Regions from separate parts of the Acidovorax sp. GW821-FHT10A04 genome, predicted to be linked through region 3. Evidence: predicted binding sites of a transcription regulator. Region 3 holds the regulator's gene; each other region holds the start of a gene.
The links. The regulator sigma-54, encoded in region 3, starts transcription at its own class of promoters, with help from an activator protein. The targets are predictions, from matches to a motif close to TGGCANGNAANCTGCTTT.
Positions count from the first base shown of each region.

Region 1: the regulator sigma-54 is predicted to act here: its motif matches at 4,477-4,494, upstream of AC07PF_RS16330 (ammonium transporter).
Region 2: the regulator sigma-54 is predicted to act here: its motif matches at 1,802-1,819, upstream of AC07PF_RS27690 (ammonium transporter).
Region 4: the regulator sigma-54 is predicted to act here: its motif matches at 2,707-2,724, upstream of nirB (nitrite reductase large subunit NirB).

Region 1 covers NZ_JBWKNZ010000007.1:104,538-112,037, reverse strand. The annotation lists gene AC07PF_RS16345 (pilus assembly protein) at 1-2,779, shown strand, start outside; gene AC07PF_RS16340 (type IV pilin protein) at 2,809-3,255, shown strand; gene ribD (bifunctional diaminohydroxyphosphoribosylaminopyrimidine deaminase/5-amino-6-(5-phosphoribosylamino)uracil reductase RibD) at 3,291-4,418, shown strand; gene AC07PF_RS16330 (ammonium transporter) at 4,565-5,767, shown strand; gene AC07PF_RS16325 (phospholipase D family protein) at 5,882-7,500, shown strand, end outside.
Region 2 covers NZ_JBWKNZ010000017.1:37,157-44,656, forward strand. The annotation lists gene AC07PF_RS27680 (GMC family oxidoreductase) at 1-28, shown strand, start outside; gene AC07PF_RS27685 (hypothetical protein) at 33-356, opposite strand; gene AC07PF_RS27690 (ammonium transporter) at 387-1,766, opposite strand; gene AC07PF_RS27695 (sulfite exporter TauE/SafE family protein) at 2,120-2,878, shown strand; gene AC07PF_RS27700 (ABC transporter substrate-binding protein) at 3,128-3,892, shown strand; gene AC07PF_RS27705 (amino acid ABC transporter permease) at 3,918-4,700, shown strand; gene AC07PF_RS27710 (amino acid ABC transporter ATP-binding protein) at 4,697-5,440, shown strand; gene AC07PF_RS27715 (DcaP family trimeric outer membrane transporter) at 5,490-6,785, shown strand; gene AC07PF_RS27720 (DMT family transporter) at 6,855-7,500, shown strand, end outside.
Region 3 covers NZ_JBWKNZ010000008.1:29,731-37,230, forward strand. The annotation lists gene argS (arginine--tRNA ligase) at 1-186, shown strand, start outside; gene AC07PF_RS17585 (SPOR domain-containing protein) at 203-874, shown strand; gene AC07PF_RS17590 (thiol:disulfide interchange protein DsbA/DsbL) at 948-1,604, shown strand; gene lptA (lipopolysaccharide transport periplasmic protein LptA) at 1,715-2,365, shown strand; gene lptB (LPS export ABC transporter ATP-binding protein) at 2,362-3,144, shown strand; gene AC07PF_RS17605 (RNA polymerase factor sigma-54) at 3,208-4,809, shown strand; gene AC07PF_RS17610 (VOC family protein) at 4,810-5,199, opposite strand; gene AC07PF_RS17615 (hypothetical protein) at 5,199-5,747, opposite strand; gene AC07PF_RS17620 (hypothetical protein) at 5,765-5,977, opposite strand; gene AC07PF_RS17625 (acyl-CoA thioesterase) at 6,177-6,629, shown strand; gene AC07PF_RS17630 (THUMP domain-containing class I SAM-dependent RNA methyltransferase) at 6,654-7,500, shown strand, end outside.
Region 4 covers NZ_JBWKNZ010000023.1:26,724-34,223, forward strand. The annotation lists gene nirB (nitrite reductase large subunit NirB) at 1-2,491, opposite strand, end outside; gene AC07PF_RS31555 (ABC transporter permease) at 2,865-4,070, opposite strand; gene AC07PF_RS31560 (ABC transporter ATP-binding protein) at 4,070-4,843, opposite strand; gene AC07PF_RS31565 (efflux RND transporter periplasmic adaptor subunit) at 4,840-6,222, opposite strand; gene AC07PF_RS31570 (efflux transporter outer membrane subunit) at 6,371-7,500, opposite strand, start outside.

The DNA.
Region 1 (7,500 bases), on a different contig from region 3:
TGGCGCCTGGAATGGTCAGAGCGCGGCAGTGCACCCCGGCAACACTGACAATACCAATTTTACCCTTCCGGATGGCACGGCTTACAACATAACCTCGGCACAGACCAACGTCTACCGAGGCGCACTTGGAAACTTGCTTGCCGACTGGGCAATGAGAATGTGGTCGGAGGACTTGCAAACCGGCATTTCAAATGACCTCAAGCCCAGCACGCTGGATGGTGTGCCATCTATAGAAAAATTTGGTGCCGTAGACCTGCAAAGGTACTGGAATCCCAAGCACAACCCCGCCACCTGGCAGCATGTGGTGCAGTATACGATTGGCTATGGTCAGGATGCATACTCCTGGCCCAGCGCGCCCAAGTGGTCGTCGGTTGATGACAACAACTATGGGGGTGATTTTTCGAAGTTGGTCCAAGGCACCGTGGCGTGGTCGCCGACGACATTCGGCGATTTGAATTCGAACAACCCCGCAGACCTGTGGCACATGGCCATCAACAGCCGGGGCAAGTTCTATCCGACAGGTCCGGGCCGCAAATACGACTTGAAAGAAGCATTCCGCAACATCCTGGAAACCATCAATCAAGAAAATTCATCGGACGTGGCCACCATGGGTGCCAGCGCGAGCACGAACACCCGCACCGACATCAGTCGATTTGTAGCGGGGTACGATCCCAAAAGATGGTCCGGCTACGTGTATGCAGACAAGATCAGCGCCAAGGGCGAGTTCAGCCCGGAACCTGGATGGGGTACCAACACAGGCCAGCCCGTCCCCAAGGACCGCCAAACCACGGCCCAGAAGCTGGACGCCCTGGCATCCATTGACAACCGCGTGATCCTTACCACCAATGACCTGACCAACGCGGGTGTGTCTTTTGAATGGGAGACCGGGGTCACCAAACTGAGCGCCACCCAAAAGGCCACACTGAATACCGATGGCAAAGGCCAAGACCGTGTGGCGTTCCTGCGAGGCGACCGGACCAAGGAGGGTGCCACCACGACCTCGCCCTTCCGCGTGCGCGAATCGCGGCAAGGCGACATCGTCAACTCCAGTGTCTGGTATGTAGCCACGCCAACCAGCAACTATCCGCACAAGGGCTACAAGGCCTTTGCCGCCTCGCTGAGAAATCGCGAAGCCATGATCTATGTGGGCGGCAATGATGGCATGCTGCACGGCTTTTCCGCCGCCAACGGCGAGGAAAGGGTTGCCTACATCCCCAAGGCCGTGATCCCCGAGCTGTACAAGCTCAGCGACCCCAGCTACTCCCACCGCTCCTATGTGGACGGCTCGCCTTTTTCCGGGGATGTGGATATCGCAGACAAGACCGTCCCAGGCTATACGCCGGATTGGCGAACTATGTTGGTGGGTACGCTGGGCGCTGGGGGCAAAGGCTATTTCGTTCTGAATGTGACGCAAACCGGGAGCCCAACCGTTCCGTCCGATTTCACCAAGGCCAAAGCGGCCAGCGTGGTGGTCATGGACAAGACCTTGCACCCAAGCGCAACGCTGACAGCGGGCAGCGACGATGAGGACATTGGCCATATTTTCGCCCCGCCGGTCATGGATGACGCCAATCCGTTCCGGACCACGCAGATTGCACTGATGAACAATAACCGCTGGGCCTTGGTCATGGGCAATGGCTACAACAGCAAGAACGAGCGCCCGGTGCTGCTTATCCAGTACCTGGATGGCGCCAAGGAGCTCAAGAAGATTGTTGCCACGGGCTCCCAGGTCGTCAGCACCCCCGCCAACCCCACGGCAGATACCAATGTGGTGGCCAACGGGTTGTCAGCCCCCAAGCTGATGGACTTCAACAGCGATGGCAAGGTGGATGTGGCCTATGCAGGCGATCTGAAAGGCAACCTCTGGAAATTCGACCTGACCAGCCAGACGGCAGCCAGCTGGAAAGTCGCTGAATTTGGCGGATCGTCCAAGCCGCTGTACGTGGCGACCTATATCGATGGCAAGCGCCAACCCATATCGGCCCCCCCCATCATCAAGGCCAATGACCGTGGCGTGGGCGGGGTGATGGTCTCCTTTGGCACGGGGGTCAATGTCACGGACGCCCATCGCATCAGCACGGATGTGCAAAGCGTGTATTCCATCCATGACAACACCAAATACAAGCAAACGACCAGTGGCAACCTGGTAGTGAATACCGTAACCAGCGACAACGGCGTAACGCCTGTTGCCGTGACTGGGCGCAGCACCCTCGTCAAGCAGGAAATGGTTACATCAACAAGTGCCCCCATTGATGGACAACTGGTCAATAAGGATTGGGATTTCTTTGAAATGAGTGACAACGCCGTCAATTACGACAAGACGAAGGGCACTGTCAACCAAGGCTGGTACTTCGACTTCCAGGTCAGCAGCGAACGCGTGCTCAGACCCATGACCTTCTTTGACGGCAGCAATAATCTGATGGTGTGGTCCACCACGCCCGCCTATGGAGGCAATTCCACTGGAGCAGAATCCTGTGAGCCCGAGGGTACACCCGAGAAGGCCTACCTTACCTTGCTCAACATCATGGATGGCAGACGTCCCAGCGTGCAGGTGATGGACCAGAATGGGGATGGCATCTACAACAAGGTGGCCGATAAAAACGTATCCAGAATGACCATTGCCCCAGGTGCATCGAGCGCAACCACAGGAAAGAAGACCATCTCGATCAAGGGCGAAACCAAGATCAACCCTGTGACCAAGAAGGAAGAACCCTCCGGCACGGATCTGGCCCGCATGCCCGAGCAACCGATGCGTCCCAGCTGGCGCCAACTGCAATAATGGAATCCGATACCAAGGAGAACGCACCCATGCGCCACAAGAGCAACCGGGGTTTCACATTGATCGAGCTGCTGGCTGTGGTAGCCACCGTAGGCATCCTCACAGCCGTCGCCGTGCCCAGCTACAACGAATACATCAGGCGTGGGCACCGAGCCGATGCACGCGCCGGCCTGCTGCAAGCAGCACAGTGGATGGAGCGTGCGGCCACTGCAAATGGGGTGTATCCCACCACGATCACCGCTCCTGCGGTATCGCCGCTGCCCGACAGCATGAGTTGGAGAGTCAGGGCCGACAAGCGCTACACCATCACCACGTCCAATTTGACGGGCACTACCTTCACGCTGACGGCTACCCGCAAGCCAGGAACACGCCAGGCAGACGACAGATGTGGCGAGCTGACGTTGACACAGGCAGGGGTGCGCGGAGCCTCGCCCCTCTCTCACGGGGCCACCATACCTGACTGCTGGGATAAATAAGGTGACCCAGCGGCTGGGGGCCCGCATGCGCTAGCATGCACGCCACCATGGCGAGCTCTTCGGAACAGCAACACACCACCAAAGCGCTTGAGCTAGCCACTCAGGCGCTTTGTCTTTCCAACCCCAATCCGCGCGTGGGCTGCGTGATCACCACGCCCGACGGCCAGGTCCTCGGCCAGGGGTTCACCCAGCAGGCCGGCGGCCCGCATGCCGAGGTCATGGCGCTGCGCGATGCGGCCGCACGGGGCAACGGCGTGCAGGGAGCTACCGCCTACGTCACGCTGGAGCCCTGCTCGCACCAGGGCCGCACAGGGCCCTGCTGCGATGCACTGATCGGTGCCGGCATCGGCAAGGTGGTGGCCTCCCTGGCCGACCCCAACCCCCTGGTCTCGGGCCAGGGTTTTGCGCGCCTGCGCGCTGCCGGCGTGGAGGTGGTCGCAGGCCCTGGCGCGACGGAATCGCGCGACCTGAACATCGGCTTCTTCAGCCGCATGGTGCGCGGCACGCCCTGGGTGCGCCTGAAGACCGCCGCCTCCCTGGACGGCACCACCGCGCTGGCCAACGGGCAGAGCCAGTGGATCACCTCACCCGCAGCCCGGGCCGATGGCCATGCCTGGCGCGCCCGCGCCTGCGCCGTGCTCACGGGCATCGGCACCGTGCTCGATGACGACCCGCGCCTCGATGTGCGCGATGTCGCCACGCCGCGCCAGCCGCACCTGGTGATCGTGGACAGCCAGTTGCAGACCCCGCTGCAGGCGCGCCTGTTCTCCATCCCGGGCCGCACTTGCCTCATCTACACCGCAAGCGACGATACGGCGAAAAAAGCGGCCCTGGAGGGCCAAGGTGCTACGGTGATCTGCCTTCCCAACCCCCAGGGCAAGGTGGATCTGGGCGCCATGCTCAAGGACCTGGGCCAGCGCAGCGTCAATGAACTGCATGTGGAGGCCGGCCACAAGCTGAACGGCTCCTTCTTGCGCGAGGGGCTGGTGGACGAGTTGCTGCTCTACCTAGCGCCCCGGCTGCTCGGTCCGGGCCTGGGCATCGCCCAGGCGGCGCCTTTGCAAGCGCTGGCGGATGGCACCGCGCTCGAGTACGTCTCCGTGGACCGGCTCGGACCCGATCTGCGCATTGTGGCCCGGGTACAGGGGCGCGACCGCTTCTGACCCTCCCTCACCCGCACCAAAACAGCACAGCACCACCGCGGTGAAACATGCCACATGCTGGCGCATTTTTTGCTTGAAATTGGTGCATTCATTGCAAGACGCAGTGAAATGCACCAAAACAGATCAAACAATCGCGTGGAGATGGTATGGAAGCACTCAAACAGGGCACGGACGCCTTGTTCATTCTGCTCGGGGCAATCATGGTGCTGGCCATGCATGCCGGGTTCGCCTTTCTGGAGCTGGGCACGGTCCGCAAGAAGAACCAGGTGAATGCCCTGGTCAAGATCCTCGTGGACTTCTCCGTGTCCACCGTGGTGTACTTTGCGGTGGGTTACAGCGTGGCCTATGGCACCCATTTCTTCGTGGGGGCCGAGACCCTGGTCCAGCAAAGCGGCTACTCGCTGGTCAAGTTCTTCTTCCTCCTGACCTTCGCGGCGGCCATTCCGGCCATCGTCTCGGGCGGGATTGCCGAACGCGCCAAGTTCTGGCCCCAGCTCATGGCCACGGCCATCATCGTGGGCTTCGTGTACCCGTTCTTCGAGGGCATCGCCTGGAACCAGCACTTCGGCGTGCAGGCCTGGATCAAGTCGCTCACGGGCGAAGAGTTCCATGACTTCGCCGGCTCGGTCGTGGTGCATGCCGTGGGCGGATGGATCGCCCTGCCTGCCGTGGTGCTGCTCGGCTCGCGCGCCAACCGCTACCGCAAGGATGGCGCCATCTCTGCCCACCCGCCATCGAACATCCCCTTCCTGGCCCTCGGTGCCTGGATCCTGGTGGTGGGCTGGTTCGGCTTCAACGTGATGAGCGCGCAGACCGTGGACAAGCTCTCTGGGCTGGTCGCGGTCAACTCGCTGATGGCCATGGTGGGCGGCACGCTCGCCGCCCTGGTGCTGGGCAAGAACGACCCGGGCTTCGTGCACAACGGCCCGCTGGCGGGCCTGGTGGCCGTGTGCGCGGGCTCCGACCTCATGCACCCGCTGGGCGCGCTGGTCACAGGGGCCATCGCCGGCACCATCTTCGTGCTGCTATTCACCCTGACGCAGAACAAGTGGAAGATCGACGACGTGCTCGGCGTCTGGCCCCTGCACGGCCTGTGCGGCACCTGGGGCGGTCTGGCGGCCGGCATCTTCGGCAGCAAGGCCCTGGGCGGCCTCGGCGGGGTGGCCTTCGGCGCGCAGCTGATCGGCACCACCCTGGGCGTGGTCTGGGCCCTTCTGGGTGGACTGGTGGTGTACGGTGCCCTCAAGGCCACTGTGGGCCTCAGGCTCTCGCAGGAAGAGGAATTCGACGGCGCCGACCTCTCCATCCACAAGATCAGCGCCACGCCCGACCGCGAAGTCAGCTGGTAAGCGGTGGCCAAGCGTGGCGCCGTTCACACGGCGTTACGTTTCGGCGCGCCGTCCGACAACGGGGGCGCGGGGTGCGGGCTATACCTTCGGTAGTATCCAGAAGGCCTCCTCCCCATGCCCGCCCCCATCGCCACGTTCAAAGACCTTGCCACCGCCGCCCGCTGCGGCTGGATGGCCCTGGTCGCCACGCTCGCCGTGGCGGTGGTCACCGGTTGTGCGGGCTTGCCCCAGGACGTGGTCCGCCCCGAATCCACCGCCCTCGCCGCCCCCGCCGGCACGCCCCTGGGGCAATTGGTGGAGACCCGCCGGCAGGCCGCAGGGGGGCGCCACCTTTCGGGGTTCCTGCTGCTGGGCGGGCCCCAGGCGGCTTACAGCAGCCGCCTGGCGCTGGTGGACGCGGCAACCAAGACACTGGACCTGCAGTACTACGCCATCCATGCCGATGCCAGCACCGAACGCCTGCTCAAGAGCGTGGTCTCTGCAGCCGGGCGCGGGGTGAGGGTGCGGGTGCTGCTCGATGACTTCCACAGCGCCGGGCGCGATGCGCAGGTGATGCGCCTGGCCTTCGTGCCCAACATCGAGATGCGCATGTTCAACCCGCTCACCGGCGCCCGCGGCTCCACCCTGGGCCGCATGCTCGGCGCGGCCACGGATTTCTCCCGGGCCCAGCAGCGCATGCACAACAAGCTGTTCATTGCCGACAATGCCATGGGCGTCACCGGCGGGCGCAACCTGGGCGACGCTTACTTCGGCACCGCCGATTCGGGCAACTTCGTCGACCTCGACGTGCTGGCCGCCGGCCCCATCGTGCAGGACCTCTCGCGCAGCTTCGACCACTACTGGAACAACCAGCGCGCCTACCCCGTGCAGTCCCTGGTCACGCGCGAGGAACTGGACACCATGCGCAGCCAGTACGAAGCCGCCGATGCCGCCGAACGGGAGCGCCAGGTGGCCCTGCCCACCTCGCAGCCAGCCGCCAGTGCGCCCGCCCTGGTCCAGGACGACCCCTCCGGCGCGGGAGCCCCACGCAACCGCATCTGGGACTACCAGCCCATGGACCTGGGCAGCACCGCCTTTGTCTGGGCGCCGGCCGTGGTGCTGGTCGACCAGCCCGCCAAGATCCCTGCAGAAGGCCTGGCCAGCACCTCGCCGCCCGCCACGGCACCGGCCACCGCATCGAATGCCCGGCAGGCTGCGCGCATCGCCCCTCCCGCAGGGAGCAATGCCCCCGTGGCTGGCGGCAGCGCTGCGGCACTCCCGTCCACGGACCTGGAGGATGCCGGCGAGGGCGATACCGTGGTCGATGGCCTGTTGCACCTGATGGGCCAGGCCCGGCGCGAATTGCTCATCGTTTCGCCCTATTTCGTGCCCGGACCGGACATGAAGCAGGCCTTTGCCCAGGCCCGCGCACGGGGCGTGCGTGTGCGGGTGCTCACCAACTCGCTGGCCTCCAACGACGCCCCGATTGCCCATGCCGGCTATGCCCGGCACCGGCCCGAGTTGCTGGCCATGGGCGTGGAGCTGTACGAGATGCGCAGCGAGCTCTCCGGCCTGGGCAGCGCATTCGGCAGCCCGGGGGGCTCCTCGGGCGGCAGCGCCTCCTCGCCCACCGGTTCGGTGGGCAGCTCGCGCGCCATGCTGCATTCCAAGGTGCTGGTGATGGACGGCCGCCTGGTCGCCATCGGCTCCATGAACCTCGACATGCGCTCGCAAAGGCAGAACACCGAGATCGC
Region 2 (7,500 bases), on a different contig from region 3:
ATGGATCCTGGCGGCGCAGAGGGCGTAAGCCGTCAGCGTATGCCGCCCACGTAGCGGGGTACCTCGACGACCGGAGCAGGCACCAGGCGCTGGCGCACCGCCTGGCTGGCGGCATCCAGCAAGGGGCGACGCTGCGGCGCAGGGGCCGGCTCGTGCACCGCCCGATCGAGCCGGTCGGCCCATTCAGCGAGCTCGGGCACCCCGTCCTCCAGCGCATGCTGGCGTGCGAAGCGCACGACCTCCAGCGCGTACTCGGCGTTGACCGCCATCCACTCGGTGTCGGTCACGCGGCCGGTCTTGCGGCGCAGCAGCACGTGCAGATGCGCTGCGATGGCGAGTTTGTCGCTGTCCTGCATGGTGATGAACTCCTCAGAACGTTGGCAGGCCTACTGACCCAGGCGCTCCCGGTGCTGTGCAATATCCAGACCCGCCTGTTCGCTTTGCTCATCCACGCGCAGGCCGAGCACGAGGTTGGTGATCCACAGCAGCAGCGCCGTGCCCACCAGGCTGAACAGCATCACCGCGCCCACGCCGATGGCCTGGGTCCACAGGCTGCCCGCCACGCCGCCCACGCTGCGGCTGGCCAGCACGCCGGTGAGCAGCGAGCCCACGATGCCGCCGATGCCGTGCACGCCGAAGACGTCCAGGGAGTCATCGGCACGCAGCAGGCGCTTAAGCCCCGTTGCGCCCCAGTAGCAGGCCAGACCGGCCACCAGGCCGATGACCACGGCCGAGCGCAGGGTGACGAAGCCGGCGGCGGGCGTGATGGCCACCAGCCCGGCCACCAGGCCCGAACACAGGCCCAGCAAGGACGGCCGCCCCCGCATGACGGCCTCGCCCAGCATCCAGGACAGCGCGCCGGCAGCGGCGGCCACATGGGTGACGGCCATGGCCAGCCCTGCCCGGCCGTCGGCCGCCACGGCAGAGCCGGCGTTGAAGCCGAACCAGCCCACCCAGAGCATGCCCGCGCCCACCATGGTCAGCGCCAGGCTGTAGGGCTCGAAAGGCTCGCGCCCGTAACCGCTGCGCCGCCCGAGGAACCAGGCGCACACCAGGCCGGCCACGCCGGCGTTCACGTGCACCACGGAGCCCCCGGCAAAGTCCAGGGCCCCCATCTGCGCCAGCCAGCCGCCCGGCTCCCAGACCCAGTGCGCCACGGGTGCGTAGATGAACACCGTCCACAGGCTGATGAACAGCAGCATCGCGGAAAAGCGCATGCGCTCGACGACGGCCCCCACCAGCAGCGCGGCGGTGATGATGGCGAAGGTGAGCTGGAACATGGCGTAGACCGACTCGGGAATGGCCGGCGCGACATGGCTCACCGAGAGCTTGCCGGCCGCCAGCTGGAAGTCGAACCCGGCAAAGCCCATGCGCTCGGTGCCGCCCAGCCAGGCACTGCCCGGGGTGAAGGCCCAGGAGTAGCCGATGGCAAACCACCACAGGCTCACCAGCGCGGCGATGGCCACCACGCTGGCCATGGTGTTGAGCACGTTCTTTCGGCGCACCATGCCGGCGTAGAACAGGGCGATGCCCGGCAGCGTCATGAGCAGCACCAGGGCCGTGGAGGTCATCATCCAGGCGGTGTCGGCGGCATTGATGGCCTCCTTGGCCACCAGGCCGGGGCGCGTCAAGGGTGCGGGTGCAGGCGTGGCCATGGTGGCCGATGCGGCGGCTTCGGGAGCGGGCGCCTGCGCCCAGGCCGTTGCGGTGCAGAGCCCAAGGCACAAGGCCATGACCGTGACGAACCCATGGATGACTGCCCGCATGTGGAAGCTCCCTTTCGCAATTTGTTACAAGGCACAACGCACAAGGCATGCCAAGCAAAAAGCCCCATTTGGGGCAATCCGGGTGCCTCCCCGCCCGATCTGCTCCCCCAAATGGGGGCGGGAAACCCCCAATGCACCAAGCGGGTGCCGCCGTTACAGTACCGTCACTCGAAAGCGCGCCCCGGTGTGCTGGACGAGGGGCCGAGGAGACATCCCTACAAGCACAACCGAACAAGCACCCAACGAGGTGCACCCCCCTTTCAGGCGCTGGCAATCCCAGCGCCTTTTTTATGCCCGCAGCGAAAGCGATATCGCTAGCAAAAACGTAGCTGGCGGGGTGCGACAATCAAGGGATGGAATGGATTTTCATCACCCTCGCCTCGTTGCTGGCCGGTTTTGTGGATGCCATCGTCGGCGGCGGCGGCCTGGTGCTGGTGCCGGCGCTGTTCGCGGCATTTCCCGTGGCGCCGCCCGCCACGCTGCTGGGCACCAACAAGGCGGCCGGCGTCTGGGGCACGGCCATGGCCACCTGGCAGTACAGCCGCCGCGTGCAGATGCGCTGGGCGGCCCTGCTGCCGGCCGCGGCCGCCGGCTTTGCGGGCTCGTTCGCCGGGGCCTGGGCCGTCACCGTGGTATCGCCCGACTTCCTGCGCCGCCTGCTGCCGCTGGTGCTGCTGGGCGTGCTGGCCTACACGCTGGCCAGGAAGGACATGGGGCGGCACCACACGCCGCGCTTCGCAGGCCGCGCGGAAATCGCCGCCGCGAGCCTGATCGGCCTGGCCATCGGCTTCTATGACGGGTTCTTCGGCCCGGGCACGGGCAGCTTCTTCGTCTTCCTGTTCGTGCGGCTGCTCGGCTACGACTTCCTCAATGCCTCGGCGTCGGCCAAGCTGCTCAACACGGCCACCAATGTGGCGGCCATCGCCCTGTTTGCGGCCAAGGGCCATGTCTGGTGGCACTTTGCGGTGACGCTGGCCGTGGCCAACGTGATGGGCAGCCTCATCGGCACGCACATGGCGCTCAAGCACGGCACCGGCTTCGTGCGCGGTATCTTCATCGTGGTGGTCGGGGCACTGATCCTCAAGACGGGCTACGACGCTTTCTGGCGCTAGGTAGGCCATGCCGGGCGCCCCAAAAGCCCGGGAGACTTCTCTAAACCTGTTGTGAATTGGCACACAACCGGCTTTTGCAGGGCCTCCCCTGTGGCGGCGGAAAAATCCCCCTCCTTATAATTGGTGACTATTTCGTGACGGCAGCCATCGCAATCCGCGATGGCATTCGTGCACTCCCACCGTCTCCGGCCTGCTTACCCGCATGCCGGATTTTTTGTACCTGAAATACCCCCGTACAGGATCCATCCCATGCAATTGTTCAAGGCTGTAGCCACCGCCCTCGCGCTCTGCGCCGCCTTCTCCGCCCAGGCCCGGACCCTCGACGAGGTGAAGAAGGACGGCAAGATCCTCATCGCGACCGAAGGACAGTTCGCACCTTTCAATTTCTTCAACGGCACCACGCTGACCGGCTTCGAAGTGGAGACGGCCGAGCTCGTGGCCAAGAAGATGGGCCTCACGATCCAGTGGAAGACCCTGGGTTTCGACGCCCTGCTGACCGGCCTGCGCCAGGACCGCTGGGACCTGGTGATCGCCTCCCACGGCATCACCGAAGAGCGCGCCAAGGCCGTGACCTTCACCGAACCCCACTACTGCTCGGGCGGCATGATCATCGCCATGGACCCGGCCATCAAGAGCGCCAAGGACCTGGCCGGCAAGGTAGTCGCCGTGCAGACCGGCACCAGCTACCTCGAGAACGTGCAGAAGGTGTCGTCGATCAAGGAAATGAAGAACTTCCCCACCGACGTCGACGCCCGCAGCGCCCTCAATTCGCGCCGCGTGGACGCCTGGGTGACCGACCGCTTCGTGGCCAAGGCCGTGTCCGAGAAGAACCCCGGCGCCGGCTTCAAGCTCGGCGACATGCTGTTCATCGAGCGCATCGCCGCTGCCGTGGCCAAGGGCAACAGCTCGCTGGCCGGCGGCTGGAACAAGGCGCTGGCCGAAGTGATGGCCGACGGCAGCTATGCCGCGCTGTCCAAGAAGTACTTCAACGAAGACGTTCGCTGCACGAACTGACCCCTGGTCCTGAACGGGGTTTCCCATGCTCACTGCCCTTTGGCCCGAGCGCTGGTCTCGCCAGCAGCGCAGCAACGCCACGCTCGTCTCGGCCGTCGTCCTGATGGTCCTGGCGCTGGCGCTGCTGGGCAAACTGCTCTCTTTCCTGCCCGAGCCCATCGGGCCCAACGCCCAGGCCTTCTCTGACGGCGCGCGCACCACTCTGTGGCTCACCCTGGTGAGCGGCAGCGTGGGCCTGGTGCTCGGCACCGGCGCCGCACTGGCCCGCACCTCGCGCTTCATGGCCGTGCGCTGGGTGGCCAGCTTCTACATCTGGGTCATCCGCGGCACGCCGCTGCTGGTCCAGATCCTGTTCGTCTACTTTGCGCTGCCGGTGCTGGTGCCGGGGCTGAACCTGCCCGACTTCGCGGCGGCCGTGCTGGCCCTGGGCCTGAACGTGGGCGCCTACAACGCCGAGGCCATCCGCGCCGGGCTGCTGGCCGTTCCGCGCGGCCAGACCGAAGCCGCCCGGGCCCTGGGCCTGGGCCGCATGCATGTGTTCGCCGACGTGGTGTTTCCGCAGGCCTTCAAGATCTCGCTGCCGCCGCTGGTCAGCAACTTCGTGGCGCTGCTCAAGGACTCTTCGCTGGCCTATGCCATCGGCGTGGTGGAGCTCACCAACGTGGGCAACCGCATCCAGTCGGCCACGTTCCAGCCCATTGCCACGCTGTCCACGGTGGCCATCACCTACCTGCTCTTGACCACGCTGGTGACCCAGATCTCGAACGCCGTGGAATACCGCTTCGACGTGGAAGGGCGCAACCAATGAGCCGCCCCACGCCTTTCATCGTCGTCAAGCAGGTCTGCAAGTCCTTCGGCAGCCACCAGGTGCTGCGCGATGTCTCCACCGTGTTCAACACCGGCGAGGTCACCGTGATCATCGGTGCCTCGGGCTCGGGCAAGAGCACGCTGCTGCGCGCCATCAACCGGCTGGAGCCGCACGACAGCGGCACCATCACCATCGGCGGCGAGCCCGTGACCGACGACCAGCACACGCTGCAGAAGCAGCGCAGCGAAGTCGGCATGGTGTTCCAGCAGTTCAACCTGTTCGGCCATATGAGCGTGCTGGACAACGTGACGCTGGCGCCCCGGCGCATCCGCCGAACGCCGCGCACCCAGGCCAATGAGCAGGCCATGGCCCTGCTGCGCCGCGTGGGCATGCAAGACCATGCGCACAAATACCCCTGGCAGCTCTCGGGCGGTCAGCAGCAGCGCGTGGCCATTGCCCGCGCGCTGGCCATGCAGCCCAAGGTGATGCTGTTCGACGAGCCCACCTCGGCCCTGGACCCCGAAATGGTGCAGGAGGTGCTCGACGTGATGCGCGAACTGGCCCGTGGCGGCATGACCATGATCGTGGTGACCCACGAAATGGGCTTTGCCCGCGAGGTCTCCGACCGCGTGATGTTTTTCGACCAGGGGCGCATCGCCCACGACGCAGCACCCGCCGAATTCTTCGACAACCCCGCCAACGACCGCATCCGCGCCTTCATCGGCCGCATGGGCGCCTGAGATCCAGGCCCACCCAGCGCAACAACCACAAGCCCCTACCGGAGTGACCATGAAACTGAACCACACGTTCCTCGCCCTGATGGCCGCCGGCCTGTGCAGCCTGCCACCCGCAGCCTTTGCCCAGACCGCCAAGGACTTCGAAGAGATGCGCAACGAGCTCAAGGCCCTGCGTGCCGAGCTCAACGCGCTCAAGGCCCAGCAGGCCCAGGCGCCTGCCGCGCCCGCCGCCTCGGCATCGGCCTGGAACGACCGCATCGAGGCCGTGGAACTCAAGCAGAAGGACGCCGTGGTGCTCGGCGACATCCCCGGCAGCTTCCGCCTGCCCGGCAGCGAGACCTCGATCCGTGTCTACGGCTTTGCCGAGGCCAACCTGGTCAAGGACTTCAAGGGCACGGCCCCCGGCGACACCTTCACCAACCTGATGGAGCAGCCCCTGGGCGACACGCGCGGCGGCAAGAGCAGTCTGACCGCACAGACCTCGCGCTTCGGCTTCGAGACCTCCACGCCCACGTCGATCGGCACCTTCAACACCAAGATCGAAGCCGATTTCTACGCCTACTGCGGCAGCGAGTGCAACCGCAACCGCCTGCGCCTGCGCCATGCCTACGGCGAGTACGCCGGCTGGCTGATCGGCCAGACCTGGTCGACCTTCATGGACACGGACAACCTGCCCGAGACCGTGGACTTCAACGGCCCGCCCGGCGCCACGTTCCGCCGCCCCGCGCAGATCCGCTACACCTACAACAACCCTGACCTGGCCAAGTTCCAGTTCGCGCTCGAAGAACCCACCGATGGCGCCAAGGGCCTGAACTTCGTGGCCCGCGTGGACAAGGCCTTCGACTGGGGCAATGTGAACGCCCGCCTGCTCTCGCACGAGCAGCGCATCGACGGTTTCAGCAAGCGCGGCCTGGGCCTGGGTATCGGCGCCGGCTACAAGATCACCGGCACCACCACGCTGATGGCCCAGTACACGCGCCTGGACGGCGACGGCGATGGCGCCTACCTGGTGGGCACGAACTACCCCGTGCTCGATGGCGGTACCGTGCGCCTGGACCGCTCGCACGGCGTGGTGATCGGCCTGAGCAATGTGTTCAGCGAGAAGATGCGCGGCACCGTGTCGCTGGGCGCCGTGCGCTCGCGCCACCGCCTGGGCGACGACTACGTGAACGCCTATGGCGGCGAAGGCAACCACAAGCTCTACCAATGGCATGCCGGCATGTACTACCTGCCGATCAAGAACGTGGAGCTGGGCAGCGAGCTGATCGGTGGCCGCCGCACCACCTTCGACGGCCAGAAGGGCGACATGCTGCGCCTGAACCTGCAGGCGCGCTACCTGTTCAACTGATCGATCGTCGGCATCCCTTTCGCCTGACAGGCTGGCCGGAGACCCGGCCAGCCTTTTCTTTTTCTACCTATGCGCTCCGAACGTTTCGGCCTCCTGGCCCTGTTGGTGGTGACCGTGGTGTGGGGCACCACCTTCCCCGCCATGAAGCTGCTCTCTGCCCAGCTCGATGCACTGCAGATCATCTGGCTGCGCTTCGTGATCGCCCTGGCGGTGCTCGCGCCGCTGTGGCGCGGCATGCTGCGCCACGAGCGGCGCTGGGGTTGCGCCCTGGGCCTGCTGCTGTTCCTCGCGTTCTGGCTGCAGATCGAGGGCCTGGCACGCACCAGCAGCAACCGCAATGCCTTCGTGACCGGCCTGAACGTGCTGGTCGTGCCCCTGATCGCGATGGCGCTGATGGGCCGGCGCTACGGCTGGCGCCTGTGGGCGGCCTGCGCCATGGCCTGCGCGGGCATGGCGCTGATGTTCCACGAGAACGAGCCCTGGAACCTGGGCGATACGCTGACGCTGGCCAGCACCGTGTTCTATGCCCTGTACATCCTGGCGCTGGAAGAATGCGCACGGCGCACCGCGGCCCACCCGCTGCGGGCCACGCGCATGGCGGCGGCGCAGGCCCTGGTGATGGCCCTGGCTTCCACGCTGCTGCTGCTCGCGCGTGGCAGCGGGATGGACTGGCTGCCCCAGGCCGCCGGCCGCCTGCCGGCCGATGCCTGGGTGG
Region 3 (7,500 bases):
CCGCACGACGTCACGTTCTACCTGCGCGACCTGGCCGCCAGCTACCACAGCTATTACGATGCCGAGCGCATCCTGGTGGACGACGAAGCCGTCAAGCGCGCGCGCCTGGCCCTCGTCGCCGCCACCGCGCAGGTACTGCACAATGGCCTGGCTGTGCTGGGCGTATCGGCCCCGGCCCGAATGTAAGCAAGCAACCACTACCATGAAGAACAAGCAACTGGGCGGAACCATCATCGGCTTTATCGTGGGCGTGATCTTCGGCCTGGGGGCCGCGCTGGCGGTCGCCGTCTACGTGACCAAGGTGCCCGTGCCCTTCCTGAACAAGGGGGGGGCACGCGGCACCGACCAGGACGCGGCCGAAGCGCAGAAGAACAAGAACTGGGACCCGAACTCGCCGCTGTACGGCAAGAACCCGGCCCGGCCACCCGCCGCCGCGGCGTCGGCCCCCGCCACAGCAGGCGTGGCCCCTGCGCCTGCGCCCACCGCCTCGGCACCTGCCGTGGCCGCGGCGGACCCGCGTGCCGCCGCATCGTCGGCCAAGCCCGCCGCAGCGGCCACGACCAAGCCCGGCAGTGCCGACCCGCTGGGCGACCTGGCTGCCGCCAAGGCCGCTGCCGCGCCCGGCAACAGCGCGGACCCCTTCGACTACTTCGTGCAGGCCGGTGCCTTCCGCACCCAGGCCGATGCCGATGCCCAGCGCGCCAAGCTGGCCATGCTGGGCTGGGAGGCCCGCGTGAGCGAGCGCGAGCAGAACGGCCGCACCGTGTTCCGCGTGCGCGTCGGCCCCTTCACCAAGCGCGACGATGCCGCCCAGCTCAAGGACAAGCTCGACACCACCGGCGTCGAGTCGGCCCTGGTGCGGGTGCAGCGCTGAGCGCGGGCCGGCCTGAACTTTTTTCGGGGGCGTGGCTCACACCCCCACACCCGACCCTAGGAGAGTCATTTTGATGAAACGCCGCGAGTTTTCCCTGTCTGCCGCCTCTGCCGTGGCCGCTTCCGCCCTGGCCCTGCCCGTGGCAACCCCTGCACTCGCGCAAGCGCGCCAGTTCAAGGAGGGCAAGGACTACCGCAAGCTCGACAAGCCCGTGGCGCCCGAGGCGCCGGCCGGCAAGGTCGACGTGATCGAATTCTTCTGGTACGCCTGCCCCCATTGCAACGCCTTCGAGCCCACGCTCGAGGCCTGGATCAAGTCCGCGCCCAAGGACCTGGCGATCCGCCGCGTGCCGGTGGCCTTCAATGCCAGCTTCGTGCCGCTGCAAAAGCTGTACTTCACCCTGGAAGGCATGGGCAAGGTCGCCGACCTGCACGCCAAGGTCTTCCGCGCCATCCATGTCGAGAAGGCCAAGCTCGCCAAGGACGATGAAATCATGGCCTGGATCGCCACGCAGGGCGTGGACGTGGCCAAGTTCAAGGAAATCTACAACTCGTTCACCGTCTCCAACCAGGTGCGCCGTGCGTCGCAGCTGCAGGATGCGTATGGCGTGGAAGGCGTGCCCTCGATGGGCGTGGCTGGCCGTTTCTACACCGATGGCACCATGGCGGGCAGCATGCCGGTCGTGCTGCAGGTGGTGGAGCAACTGGTGGGCGTGGCCCGCAAAGCCTGACCATTTCTGGACGGGACGCGGTCCTGCAGATGCCAAAAGCCCGCGGATGCGGGCTTTTTTCATGGCGTGTCGCCGCGGGTGGCTACAATGATCTGCAAGATTCGTGCCCTATGAACTACCGCATCCTCCCGATCCTCCTCCTCTCGGCCCTGGCCGTTGTCCAGACTGCGGCCCATGCCGAAAAGGCCGACCGCAACAAGCCCATGAACATCGAGGCCGATGCACTGCGCCACGATGAGCTCAAGCAGACCAGCGTGTTCACCGGCCGGGTGGTCATGACCAAGGGCACCATCGTGCTGCGTGGCGCGCGTCTGGACGTGCGCCAGGACGCGGACGGCTACCAGTTCGGCGTGGTCACGGCCGAGCCGGGCAAGCGCGCCTTCTTCCGCCAGAAGCGCGACACCCTCGCCGGGGCACCCGATGAGTTCATCGAAGGCGAGAGCGAGGTCATCGAGTACGACGGACGCGCCGACAACGTGAAGTTCATCACCCGCGCCGAGCTGCGGCGCTTCCGTGAATCCACACTGACCGACGAGATCACCGGGCAGGTCATCGTCTACAACAACCTGACCGACGTGTTCACCGTGGATGCCAAGCCGCGCGGCAGCACCAATGCCGCAGGCGATGCCCCGGCACCCGGCGGCCGCGTGCGCGCCATCCTGTCGCCCAAGGAAACTCCGGCCAGCGCCGCTGCCCCTGCCACCCCGGCACCGGGCACGACCCTGCGCCCCAGCAACAGCCTGAGCGGCGGCGCCAAGTGAGCGGGCCTGACGTGAGCACCGTCGCCGGCTCACCGGCGGAAAGCCGGCTGGAGGTGCACCACCTCGAAAAGTCCTACGGCAGCCGCAAGGTCGTCAAGGATGTGTCGCTGGTCGTGCAAAAGGGCGAGGTCGTGGGGCTCCTGGGCCCCAATGGCGCGGGCAAGACCACCTCGTTCTACATGATCGTGGGCCTGGTGCGCAGCGATGCCGGCGACATCCGCATCGATGGCCACTCGGTGGCCCACATGCCCATCCACCGGCGCTCGCGCCTGGGCCTGTCCTACCTGCCGCAGGAAGCCTCGATCTTCCGCAAGCTCACGGTCGAAGAAAACGTGCGTGCCGTGCTCGAACTGCAGCGTGGCGAGGATGGCCAGCCGCTGCCGCGCGCGGCCATCGAGGAGCGCCTCACGGCCCTGCTCACGGAGTTGCGCGTGGAGCATCTGCGCGCCTCGCCTGCGCTGGCCCTGTCCGGCGGTGAGCGCCGCCGCGTGGAGATCGCCCGCGCGCTGGCCACGCAGCCACGCTTCATCCTGCTGGACGAACCGTTTGCCGGCATCGACCCCATCGCGGTGATCGAGATCCAGCGCATCATCGGTTTTCTCAAGGCACGTGGCATCGGCGTGCTCATCACCGACCACAACGTGCGCGAGACGCTGGGCATCTGCGACCACGCCTTCATCATCAGCGACGGCCACGTGCTGGCCCAGGGAACCCCGTCCGAAATCGTCGACAACGCCGAAGTGCGCCGGGTGTACCTGGGTGAACACTTCCGCATGTAGCAGACCGATGGACCGCACGTTCGCCATGCACCTGCCTTCGCGGCAGCCCACCGGGGCTGTGCGATGAAGCCCGGCCTGTCCCTGCGCGTATCGCAGCACCTGGCGCTCACGCCCCAGCTGCAGCAGTCCATCCGCTTGCTGCAGCTGTCCACGCTGGAGCTGGGCCAGGAGGTCGAGCAGATGCTCGACGAAAACCCCTTTCTCGAGCGCAATGCCGACGAGGCGCCGCGCGAAGAATTCGGCGTGGACACGGCCGATGCGCCCGTGCAGCCGGACGACTACAGCGCTGACGACGCGGTCTATTCCAACGCACCGGGTTCCAGCACGCCGAGCGAGTCGGTCCCCGATGCACCCCAGAGTGACGCGGAACTGGGCAGCAGCGCCAGCGACGAGCCTGACTGGAGCGGCGATGGCACCGTGGACGTGTCCCCCAACGATGCCGAGTGGGGTGGCGATGCGCCGGCCCGCAACCGCAACGATGCCGAGGGCGACGAGGCCGACGCCACCGAGCTGGCCCGCACCCACGAATCGCTAACCGCCTTCCTGCACCGCCAGGCCCTGTCGCTGCGTCTTTCCGAGGTGGACCGCGCGGCGCTGCGCTTCCTGATCGAATCGCTCAACGACGATGGCTACCTCGAGGAGCCGCTGGAAGAGCTGGCCATCGCCCTGGCCGGCCCGGACGACCTGGAGCAGATCGAGGAGCTGGTGCACCGCTTCACCGTGGCGCTGCGCCTGCTGCAGAGCCTGGAGCCCGTGGGCGTGGGTGCACGTGGCCTCGGTGAATGCCTCACGCTGCAGCTCACGGCCCTGGCGGCCGACGAAGACAGCGATGCCGACCCCGACACCGTGCAGACCGCGCTGCGCGTGTGCCAGCAGCCGCTGGAGATGCTGGCGCGCCGCGACATCCGCCGCCTCACGCAACTGTGCGGCGACGGCGAGGAGCGCACGCGCGCCGCCATGGCCCTGATCGCGCGGCTGGAGCCGCGCCCGGGACGCAAGTTCGTCGATGTGGAGCGCAACATCATCGTGCCCGACGTCATCGTGCGCAAGGCTGGGCGCGCCAATGGCCGCGACGGTCAGCACAACTTCATCGTGGCGCTGAACCCCGACGTGATGCCGCGCCTGCGCGTGCACGACATCTATGCCGGCGCCCTGCGTGGCCACAAGGGCGGCGAGGGCCACCAGGCCATGCAGCAGCGGCTGCAGGAGGCGCGCTGGTTCATCAAGAACATCCAGCAGCGCTTCGACACCATCCTGCGCGTCTCGCGCGCCATCGTCGAGCGGCAAAAGAGCTTCTTCACCCATGGCGAACTGGCCATGCGCCCGCTGGTGCTGCGCGACATCGCCGACGAGCTGGGCCTGCACGAGTCCACCATCAGCCGCGTGACCACGGCCAAGTACATGGCCACGCCCATCGGCACCTACGAGCTCAAGTACTTCTTCGGTTCGGGCCTGGGCACCGAGACCGGCGGCAATGCATCGAGCACGGCCGTGCGTGCCCTCATCAAGCAGTTCGTCGCGGCCGAAAGCCCGGCCAAGCCGCTGTCGGACAGCCAGATCGCCGAGATGCTCAAGGAGCAGGGCATCGAGTGCGCGCGCCGCACCGTGGCCAAGTACCGCGAGGCGCTCAAGATCGCGCCGGCCAACCTGCGCAAGGCGCTCTGATCAGGTCCCATGGCGGAAAGCCCGGCTGGAGATGCTGACGGCATTGCCGTCCGGGTCCTTGGCGTTGGCGAACGCATAGCCGTTGGCCTGGTGCGTGGGGCCGAAGGCCAGGTCCTGCGCCAGCGCATGGGCCTTGAAGGCTTCCACGTCAGGCACATGAAAGCACAGCTTCACCCCCGCCTGGCCCAGCTTCACGCTCTTGGCCGCCTGGTGGATGAGGATGCTGGCGCCACCCTGGGGGGCATTCAGTTCGATCAATCCTTCCACCACCTCGCCCGTGGTTTCCAGGCCGAAATGCGTGCGGTAGAAGGCCGCAGTGCGCTGCATGTCGCGTGCGTAGAGCATCACGGTGCCGAGGATGGGCGGCACGGAAGAAGAGGCCGCCACCATCAGGGCGCTTTCGTGGCCGGTGCGCGACGCAGCGAGCGCAGCAGCTCCAGCGCCTGGGCCGTAGGCTCCTGCGGAGCGCCGTTGACAAGCACCGTGAAGGTCACGCGCAGCTCGTTCATGCCCAGCACGCCCTGGGTCAGGTGCTTGTAGCCGTCCGGCTCGGGGGCGCGGTCGGTGGCCGAGAAGTAGTAGCCCACCTTGCCCGCGGCACCCAGGTCTTTGAGGGGCAGGTCGCTCTCGACGGCCTTGGGCTGGGCCCGGGTGGCACCGGCCTGGACCAGCCCCCGCAACTCGTCGGCGGTGGGGGGCCTGGGCGCGCTGCCCACAGGCCAGATGGGCGTGATGAGCATCTGCAAGGCCTTGGCATCAGGGCCGCTGATGGCCACCGAGGGCGGCAACTCCCCGTGCGGGCGGCGGACCTGGGCGCGCCATTGCGCGGGCAGGTCGATCACCAGATCGTCGCGGCCGGGCAGGGCAACGCGCAGTTCTTCGGAGAGAACCGGCAGGCACAGGAAAAAGGCAATCGAAGCGAGGGCAGTGCGGAGCATGAAGTGGAAGAGGGGGGTTATGGGCGTTTGGCAAAGACGGCGTCGTAGGACAGGGCGCTGAAGCCGTTCACCCGCTGGCCATTGTGAGCAGCACCGGCACGCCGCGCGCACCCAGTTGCGCAAAGGCGGCCTTGCCGGTCCACGGATTCGTAGAGCGTCTGGGCATGCGCCGTGCCCATGAGCGCAGCCGCAATCAGGGCGAGGGTCAGGCTGCAGCGCAGGGTGTGCATGGGGCTCCGGGTAAAATCGGCTATTCCAGGAGCATAAGAGACTTCTGCCGCTCCGAGGCCCGCCGGGGCAAGGCCTCACCCGTATGGGCCATTCCTGCCGTCCGGCCTGCAGCATCCTGGATGCCCTTTGCGGGGCTTCCTTTGGGGGGCGCCTTGCCCCCGGTTCGCTGTCTTTTCTCGACCCTCTGTTTCCCTGCCCATGGCCCGCATTGTTTTCGACCTCCCCGAGCATTTCGGTTTTGCCACCGAGCTGCAGATCTACATCAGCCATGTCAACCAGGGCGGGCACCTGGACAATGCGCAGCTGTTGAGCCTGGTGTCGGAGGCGCGCGTGCGCTTTTTCCAGTCGCTCGGCTACCCCGAGGCGGATGTGGGTGGCCTGTCCACCGTGGTGGGCGACATCGTGGCGCAGTACAAGTCCGAAGGCTTCCATGGCGAGACCATGCGCGTGGAGATGGCGCCCGAGGACCTCAACCGCTACGGCTTCGACCTCGTGTTCCGCATGACCGAGAAGACCTCGGGCCGCGAAGTGGCACGCGGCAAGGTCGGCATCGTCTTCATCGGCCGCAGCGACCGCAAGGTGGCGCCCATTCCCGAATCCATCCGCCAGCTGCTGCTGGCGCGCGCATCCTCCAGCACCGCTGCTGCGTAAGCGCGTATCCTGTCGCCCAGTGCCATGAACCAACTCCAACTTTTTCTCCCCTGCGCCGCCGGTGTCGAGGGCTACCTCGCTGACGAGGTGCACGCCATCACCGGCCTCACGGGCCAGGACCTCCTCATGGGCCGCGGCGGCGTGCTGCTGCGCGCCTCGTGGCGCCAGGCGCTGCTGCTCAACCTGCACAGCCGCCTGGCGCAGCGCGTGCTGGTGCAGCTGGCGCACCGGCCCTACCGCTCCGAGAACGACCTCTATGGCATTGCCAGCGAGGTGGCCTGGGAGATCTGGTTCACCACGCGCCAGACCTTCAAGGTGGAGGTCACGGCCCAGCACAGCCCGCTGCAGAGCCTGAACTTTGCCGGCCTGCGCGTGAAGGACGCGGTGGCCGACCGCTTCCGTGCCAAGACCGGCGTTCGCCCCGACGTGAACACCCAGTGGCCCGACGTGCGCATCCACCTGCACCTGACCACCGAAGAGGCCACGGTCTACATCGACACCTCGGGCGAGCCGCTGTTCAAGCGCGGCTGGCGTGAGGACAAGGGCGACGCCCCGCTCAAGGAAACCCTGGCCGCCGCGATGATCGCGGCCAGCGGCTGGGACCCGCTGGGCGATGACCCCGTGCCGCTGTACGACCCCTGCTGCGGCAGCGGCACCATCGCCATCGAGGCGGCGCAGATCGCCTGCCGCATCCCGGCCGGCATGCTGCGCCGCTTTGCCTTCGAAAAGCTGCTGCCTTTCCAGGGGCACGTGTGGTCGGCCATCCAGGCCGAGGCCGAGAGCGCGATCCGCCCAAGCCCCGTGCCCATCTTCGGCAGCGACGTGGCCCACCGCATGGTCGATTTTGCGCAGCGCAATGCCGAGCGTGCCG
Region 4 (7,500 bases), on a different contig from region 3:
CGGCGCGCGCCGGGCGGATCTGGCCGCGTTCCTCGACGAAGAGCACGTTCTCGTCGGCCTTGTCGCTGTTCACGAACGAGCGGAAGCGCTTGCGCGTCTCGGGGTCGGTCACGGCGGTCTTCCACTCGCACTGGTAGGTGGCCACCACGTGCTGCATCTGCGATTCGAGCTCGGCGCACAGGCCCAGGCTGTCCTTTTGCAAGACATCCTTGAGGTAGTCGAGGCCACCCTCCAGGTTCTCGCGCCAGGTGCTGGTGCGCTGCAGCCGGTCGGCCGTGCGCACGTAGAACATCAGCACCCGGTCGATCATGCGCACCAGGTCTTCCTTGGACAGGTCGGAGGCGAACAGCTCGGCATGGCGCGGCTTCATGCCGCCGTTGCCGCAGATGTAGAGGTTCCAGCCCTTTTCGGTGGCGATGATGCCGATGTCCTTGCCCTGCGCCTCGGCGCATTCGCGCGTGCAGCCCGAGACGCCGAACTTGATCTTGTGCGGGGCGCGCAGGCCCTTGTAGCGGTTCTCCAGCTCCACGGCCAGGCCCACGCTGTCGCCCACGCCATAGCGGCACCAGGTCGAGCCCACGCAGCTCTTGACCGTGCGCAGCGACTTGCCGTAGGCATGGCCGGACTCGAACCCGGCGGTGATCAACTCTTCCCAGATCAGGGGCAGCTGCTCCAGGCGCGCTCCGAACATGTCCACCCGCGCACCGCCGGTGACCTTGGTGTACAGACCGTACTTCTTGGCCACCTGGCCCACGGCGATCAGGCCGTCGGGCGTGACCTCGCCACCGGGCATGCGCGGCACCACCGAGTAGGAGCCGTCCTTCTGGATGTTGCCCAGGTAGTAGTCATTGCTGTCCTGCAGGCCGGCCAGCTCCTTCTTGAGCACGAACTCGTTCCAGCACGAGGCGAACACGCTGGCCGCCACGGGCTTGCAGATGTCGCAGCCCATGCCCTTGCCATGCTGGGCCAGCAGCTCTGCGAAGCTCCGGATGTTGCCCACGCGCACCAGGTGGTAGATCTCCTGGCGCGAGTACGCGAAGTGCTCGCAGATGTGGTTGTTCACGGCCATGCCGCGGCGCGCCATCTCGGCCTTCATGACCTGGGTGACCAGGGGCACGCAGCCGCCGCAGGTGGCGCCGGCCTTGGTGCAGGCCTTCATCTCGGCGATGGTGCAGGCGCCATTGCCCACCGCCTCGCAGATGCCGGCCTTGGTGACGTTGTTGCACGAGCAGATCTGTGCCGTGTCGGGCAGGGCGTCCACGCCCAGGCCGGGCTTGGCCTTGCCGTCGCTGGACGGGAAGATCAGGAACTCGGGGTCCTCGGGCAGCGTGATGCCGTTCAGGGCCATCTGCAGCAGCGTGCCGTACTCGGTGGCGTCGCCGATCAGCACGGCGCCCAGCAGCTGCTTGCCGTCTTCGCTGATGACGATCTTCTTGTAGACCTGGCGGCGCTCGTCCACGTACTGGCAGGTGCGGCTGTGCGGCGTTTTCGCATGCGCGTCGCCGATGCTGGCCACGTCCACGCCCATGAGCTTGAGCTTGGTGCTCATGTCGGCACCGACGAAGGCCGCGTCGGTCTCGCCCGCGATGTGGCGGGCCGCCACGCGCGCCATGTCGTAGCCGGGGGCCACGAGGCCGAAGGTCTGCTCGTTCCACGAGGCGCATTCGCCGATGGCGTAGACATCGTGGTCGCTGGTGCGGCAGGCACTGTCGATGGCCACGCCACCGCGCGGGCCGATGGCCAGCAGGCTCTGGCGCGCCAGTTCGTCCCGCGGGCGGATGCCGGCGGAGAACACGATCATGTCGGTTTCCAGGTAGGTGCCGTCGGCAAACACCATGCGGTGGCGCGCGCGGGCGCCATCGGTGATCTCCTGGGTGTTGCGGCCGGTGTGCACCTGCACGCCCAGTTCCTCGATCTTGGCGCGCAGAACGCGGCCGCCGCCCTCGTCCACCTGCACGGCCATGAGCCGGGGGGCGAACTCGACCACGTGGGTTTCAAGACCCATGTCGCTCAGGGCCTTGGCGCATTCCAGGCCCAACAGGCCGCCACCCACGACCACGCCGGTCTTGGATTTGGCGCCCGAGGCCTGCATGGCCTCCAGGTCTTCGATGGTGCGGTAGACGAAGCAGTGGTCGCGGTCGCGCCCCGGCACCTGGGGCACGAAGGGGTTGGAGCCGGTGGCCAGCACCAGCTTGTCGTAGTGGAGCACTTCGCCGTCCACCGTGGTCACGGTGCGGATGCGGCGGTCCACCGATGCGGCCCGCGCCGCCAGGCGCAGCGTGTAGCCGGTGCGCTCGAAGAAGCCGGGCTCGACCAGGGAGAGCTCGTCGGCCGAAGTACCACTGAAGAAGGCCGACAGGTGCACCCGGTCGTAGGCGGGGCGCGGCTCCTCGCACAGCACGGTGACTTCGACGCCGGTCATGCCGGTCTCGGCCAGGCTTTCGAGGAACTTGTGGCCGACCATGCCGTGGCCAATGAGAACGATTTTCATGCTTGCTCATCCTGCAAGAACCCGGGGAACCGCATCAAGGGGTGCAGGATGTGCCGTGCCTTGCGGCACAACGCACCCTCCGCGGAACCACGGGCGTGGGTTGGAACTACCAGGCAGCCCGCTGCGACGCTGCGGCTTGCCCGGGTGTTCCGCCATCATTAGCGGAGGGGTTGTTTATCAGTGCGCAGGCAGCTTTACCGGCGGACAGCCAGTGTTCAGCAATAAGCGTGCCCGGCTTTTGAAGGGGGTTCGTCGCCACGTGGTCGGGCTTTGTCCCCTGGGCGCCTCGCTGCGGTGCAGCATGTCACCAATTTGGGGCGGGCCCCTGGCAAGCCCCCGCCCTGCCCCGGTGCCTGGGCACCGGGGAGGCGCCTCACTCGTGGCGCAGGGCGTCGATGGGGTCCATGCGCGCGGCCCGGCGCGCGGGGAAGTAGCCGAACACCACGCCGATGCCGGCCGAGAACACGAAGGACAGCAGGTTCACACCCGGGTTGAACAGGTAGGGCACGCCCATCAGCACCGACAGCCCCAGCGACGCGGCCGTGGCCAGCACGATGCCGATGAGCCCGCCCAGCGCGGCCAGCACCACCGCCTCGACCAGGAACTGCAGCAGCACCTCGCGCTCGAGCGCGCCGATGGCCAGGCGCAGCCCGATCTCGCGGGTGCGCTCGGTCACGCTGACCAGCATGATGTTCATGATGCCGATGCCGCCCACCAGCAGGCTCACGGCCGCCACCGCCCCGAGCAGCGTGGTCATGACCTTGGTGGTGCCCGACAGTGCCTCGCCCAGCTGCTTGGTGTCGAGCACGTTGAAGTTGTCCTCGTCGGTATCGGAGAGCTTGCGCAGCTCGCGCAGCAGCTGGGTCAGGCTGGCCTTCACGCGCTCGGGTTCGCTGCCGTCCTTCATCGACACCAGCAGGGTGTTCACGCGGGTGTTGCCCGTCACGCGGCGCTGCAGGGTGCGCAGCGGCACCAGCACGGTGTCGTCCTGGTCGTTGCCGAAGGCGCCCTGCCCCTTGGAGGCCAGCACGCCCACCACCTCGCACGAGAAGGCCTTCACGCGCAGCTGCTCGCCCACGGCGTCGCGCGTGCCGTAGAGCTCGCGCCGCACCGTCTCGCCGATCACGCAGACGGCGGCACCGGCGCGCAGTTCGTCGTCGCTGAATGCGCGGCCGATGCGCAGCGTCCAGTTGCCCGTTTGCAGCCAGGCGTTGGTGCTGCCGATGATGCTGGTGGACCAGTTGCGCCCGCCGGCCACCACGGTGGCGGCCGCGCGCGATTCGGGCGCCACGGCCAGGATGCCGCCGATCTGCTGGGCGATGGCATCGGCGTCGGTGTCCTTGAAGGCTGCGGCACCAGTGCCGCCGCCCGGGCCCATGCGCTGCCCCGGGCGCACCTGCAGCAGGTTGGTGCCCAGGCCCGAGATCTGGTTCTGAATGGACACCGTGGCGCCATTGCCCAGCGTGACCATGGTGATCACCGCGCTCACGCCGATCACGATGCCCAGGATGGTCAGGAACGAGCGCATGAGGTTGCGCCGGATGGAGCGCAGCGCCAGCAGGATGGAACTGAGGAACATCAGTGCACCTCCGCCGGCAGCAGCGCACCGTGAGCGGCCAGGCCGCGTGGGTGCGGATTCGGCTCGTCGCTGCCCACCACGCCATCGACGAAGCGCACGATGCGCCGTGCGTACTCGGCCATGTCGCCCTCGTGCGTGACCATGAGCACGGTGATGCCCAGGTCCACGTTCAGGCGCCACAGCAGCTGCATGATCTCGTGGCTGCGCTGGGTGTCGAGGTTGCCGGTGGGCTCGTCGGCCAGCAGCACGGCCGGCTCGGTGACGATGGCGCGCGCGATCGCCACGCGCTGCTGCTGCCCGCCCGAGAGCTCCGCCGGCGTGTGGTGCTCCCAGCCCTTGAGGCCCACGGCGGCCAGCGCCTTCGCAGCCGCCGCATGGCGCGCCGCGGCGGGCTCGCCACGGTACAGCAGCGGCAGCTCGACGTTCTCCTGCGCGGAGGTGCGCGCCAGCAGGTTGAAGCCCTGGAAGACGAAGCCGAAGTAGCGCCGGCGCAGCCGCGCGCGCTCGTCGCGCTGCAGCGCCTCCACATGCACGCCCTTGAACAGGTAGTCGCCCGTGGTGGGCCGGTCCAGGCACCCGAGGGTGTTCATGGCCGTGGACTTGCCCGAACCGCTCGGACCCATGATGGCCACGAAGTCGCCCTGGGCGATGTCCAGGTCCACGCCCTTGAGCGCCTGGAAGGCGAGCGCGCCTTCACCATAGACCTTGGTGACGCCGCGCAGGCGGATCAGCGCCGTGTCGCCCGTGCTGTCCATGCGGTGGGTGGCCGTCATCGCGCGGCCCCGTTGCTGCGCTGGTCGGTGATCACCGCCATGCCGGGGGCGATGCCCTCGCCCGTCACCTCGGTCATGCGGCCGTCGCTGATGCCCGCGCGCACCTTCAGGGCCTGCGGCGCGCCGTCCTTGAGCACCCAGACCTGCTTCATCTTCGATGCGGCGTCCTCGCCCGGCGCACCGCCGCCTGCGGGGCGACGCCCACCCTGGCCACCCGGGCGTGGCATGCGCGGCATGAGCTGCCCCATGATGCCGCCGCCCTGCTGCGCCGCCGCGGGCTTGCCGCCGCCAGCGGCCGCGCCCGCCTGCGCCGGCGTGAAGCGCAGCGCGGTGTTGGGCACCAGCAGCACGTCCTTGCGCTCGGTGGAGGTGATGGTGGAGGCCGCCGTCATGCCGGGGCGCAGGCTCATGTCGCGGTTGTCCACCTCCAGCCAGGTGACGTAGGTGACCACGTTGTCGGTCTTGGTGGAGCCGAAGGACACGCGCGTGACCGCGGCCGGGTAGCGCCGCGAGGGGAAGGCGCTGACCGTGAAGCTGGCCTTCTGCCCGACCTGCAGCGAGCCCACGTCGGCCTCGTCCACGCTCACGTCCAGGCGCAGGCGCGTGAGGTCCTCGGCCACGGTGAACAGGGTCACGGCCTGCAGCGATGCGGCCACGGCGTTGCCGGGCTCCACCGTTCGGGTGAGCACCACGCCATCGATGGGCGAGCGGATGGAGGCCTTGGACAGGCTGGTCTCGTCGGTGGACAGCGCCGCACGCGCATCGTCCACGCTGGCACGGGCGCTGGCCTCGTCGGCGCGGGCCCGGTCCAGCGTGGCGCGGCCGGTGTCCAGTTCAGCCGCCGAAGGCACCTTGCCACCCGACAGGCGGGCGACCTCTTCCAGCCGCCCGAGGCCCGCCAGCGCCTCCTTGGTGGTGGCCGCGGCCTGTGCCTGCCGCGCCTGCGCGGACGCCAGCGAAGCGCGCGAGCGCAGCACCTGCGCATCGAGCTTGGCAGTGTCGAGTTCCACCAGCACCTGGCCTTTCTTGACCTTCTCGTTCACGTCCACCATCACCTGGCGCACCGTGCCCGAGAGCTCGCTGCCGATGGTCACCAGCCGCGTGGGCTGCAGCGTGCCATTGGCCGATACCGAGAGCGTGAGGTCACCCGTCTTCACCTCTTCGGTCACGTAGACCGGCGCGGCGCTGGCCTGCTTTTGCAGCTGCCAGGCGTAGATGCCGCCGCCTGCCAGCGCCAGGGCCGCCACGCCCAGCCACAGCGAGGTGCGCCGGTACCAGCGGCGCGGCTTCTCGCCGCCCAGCAGGGCCTGCAGGTCGGCCGGGGCACGGGCCCCGGGGGTGGCAGCGCCGGGCTGCGGTTCCTTGGTGTTGTCGGTCATGGCGATGGGCTCGGGAAAAGACAGGAAATGAGGGGCGACAACGCCCGCGCACGGGCCGTGCGCGGGGTCGGTGGCCTTTGGCTGCCAGGTGTCCGTGCGCCGTGTGCGCCGCGACCTCCAGGTGGCTGTGGATGGAATAAGGGCTCAGTCAGGGCTGCCAGCCGCCGCCGAGCGCCTTGTACAGGCGCACATGGTCGGCGGACAGGCTGGCCACCGTGGTGGCCACGCCCTCCTGCGTGGACAGCAGCGTGCGCTGGGTCTCCAGCACCGCCTGGAAGTCGATCAGCCCGCTGCTGTAGCGCTGGCGCGCGAGCAGTTCGGCATTGCCCGCGGCATCGGCGGCGGAGCGCAGGCGCACCAGGCGCTCGCGGTTGCCGCGCAGGGACACGAGTGCGTCTTCCACGTCCTTGAGCGCCGTGAGCACGGCCGCCTGGTAGGCGATGCGCGCCTGCTCCAGGCCGGCCTCCTGCGCCCGCACCTGGGCGCGCGCGGCACCGCCATCGAGCAGCGGCACCGAGACGCTGCCCAGCAGCGATGCGGCCACGGCGCTGCCGCCGCTGAGCGCTCCCAGCGTCAGGGCGCGCAGGCCCACCGAGCCGCTGATGCCGAAGTCCGGGTAGCGCGCCGCGTCGGCCTGCGAGACGCGGGCCAGCGCCGCGGTGATGCGCTGCTCGGCCGCGCGCACGTCGGGGCGCTGGCGCAGGGTTTCGGCCGGTATCGCCATGGCCAGCTCATCACCGGGCTGGGGCACGGCGGCGCTGGCCGCCAGTTGCGCATCGAGCGCGGCCGGCGCCTGCCCGGTCAGCACGGCCAGGCTGTGGCGCGACTGGGCCAGGCTGGCTTCGAGCGCGGGGATCTGGGCGGCGGTCTGCTCGGACGCCGCACGCGCCTGCTCGGCCACGAGCGAGGTGGTGAGGCCGGCCTGCAGGCGCCACTGCGTGATCTGCAGCGTCTCGCCCTGGCTGGCCAGGTTGCTGCGCGCGATCACCAGGCGCTGCTGCAGGCTGCGCAGCTCGATGTAGTTCACGGCCACCTCGGCGGCCAGCGACACCTGCACGTCGGCCAGGCTGGCCTCGGCGGCGCGGGCATCGGCTTCGCTGGCGTTGACCCCGGCGCGCACGCGGCCGAACACATCGGGCTCCCAGCTCGCGTCGAAGCCCAGCTGGAAATTGTTGCCCGTGCCGCTGTTGCCCGAGCGGCTGCGCTGCGCCGAGGCCGAGGCACCCACCTGGGGCGCCAGGCCGGCAGCCTGCACATCGACCTGGGCGCGGGCCTGCC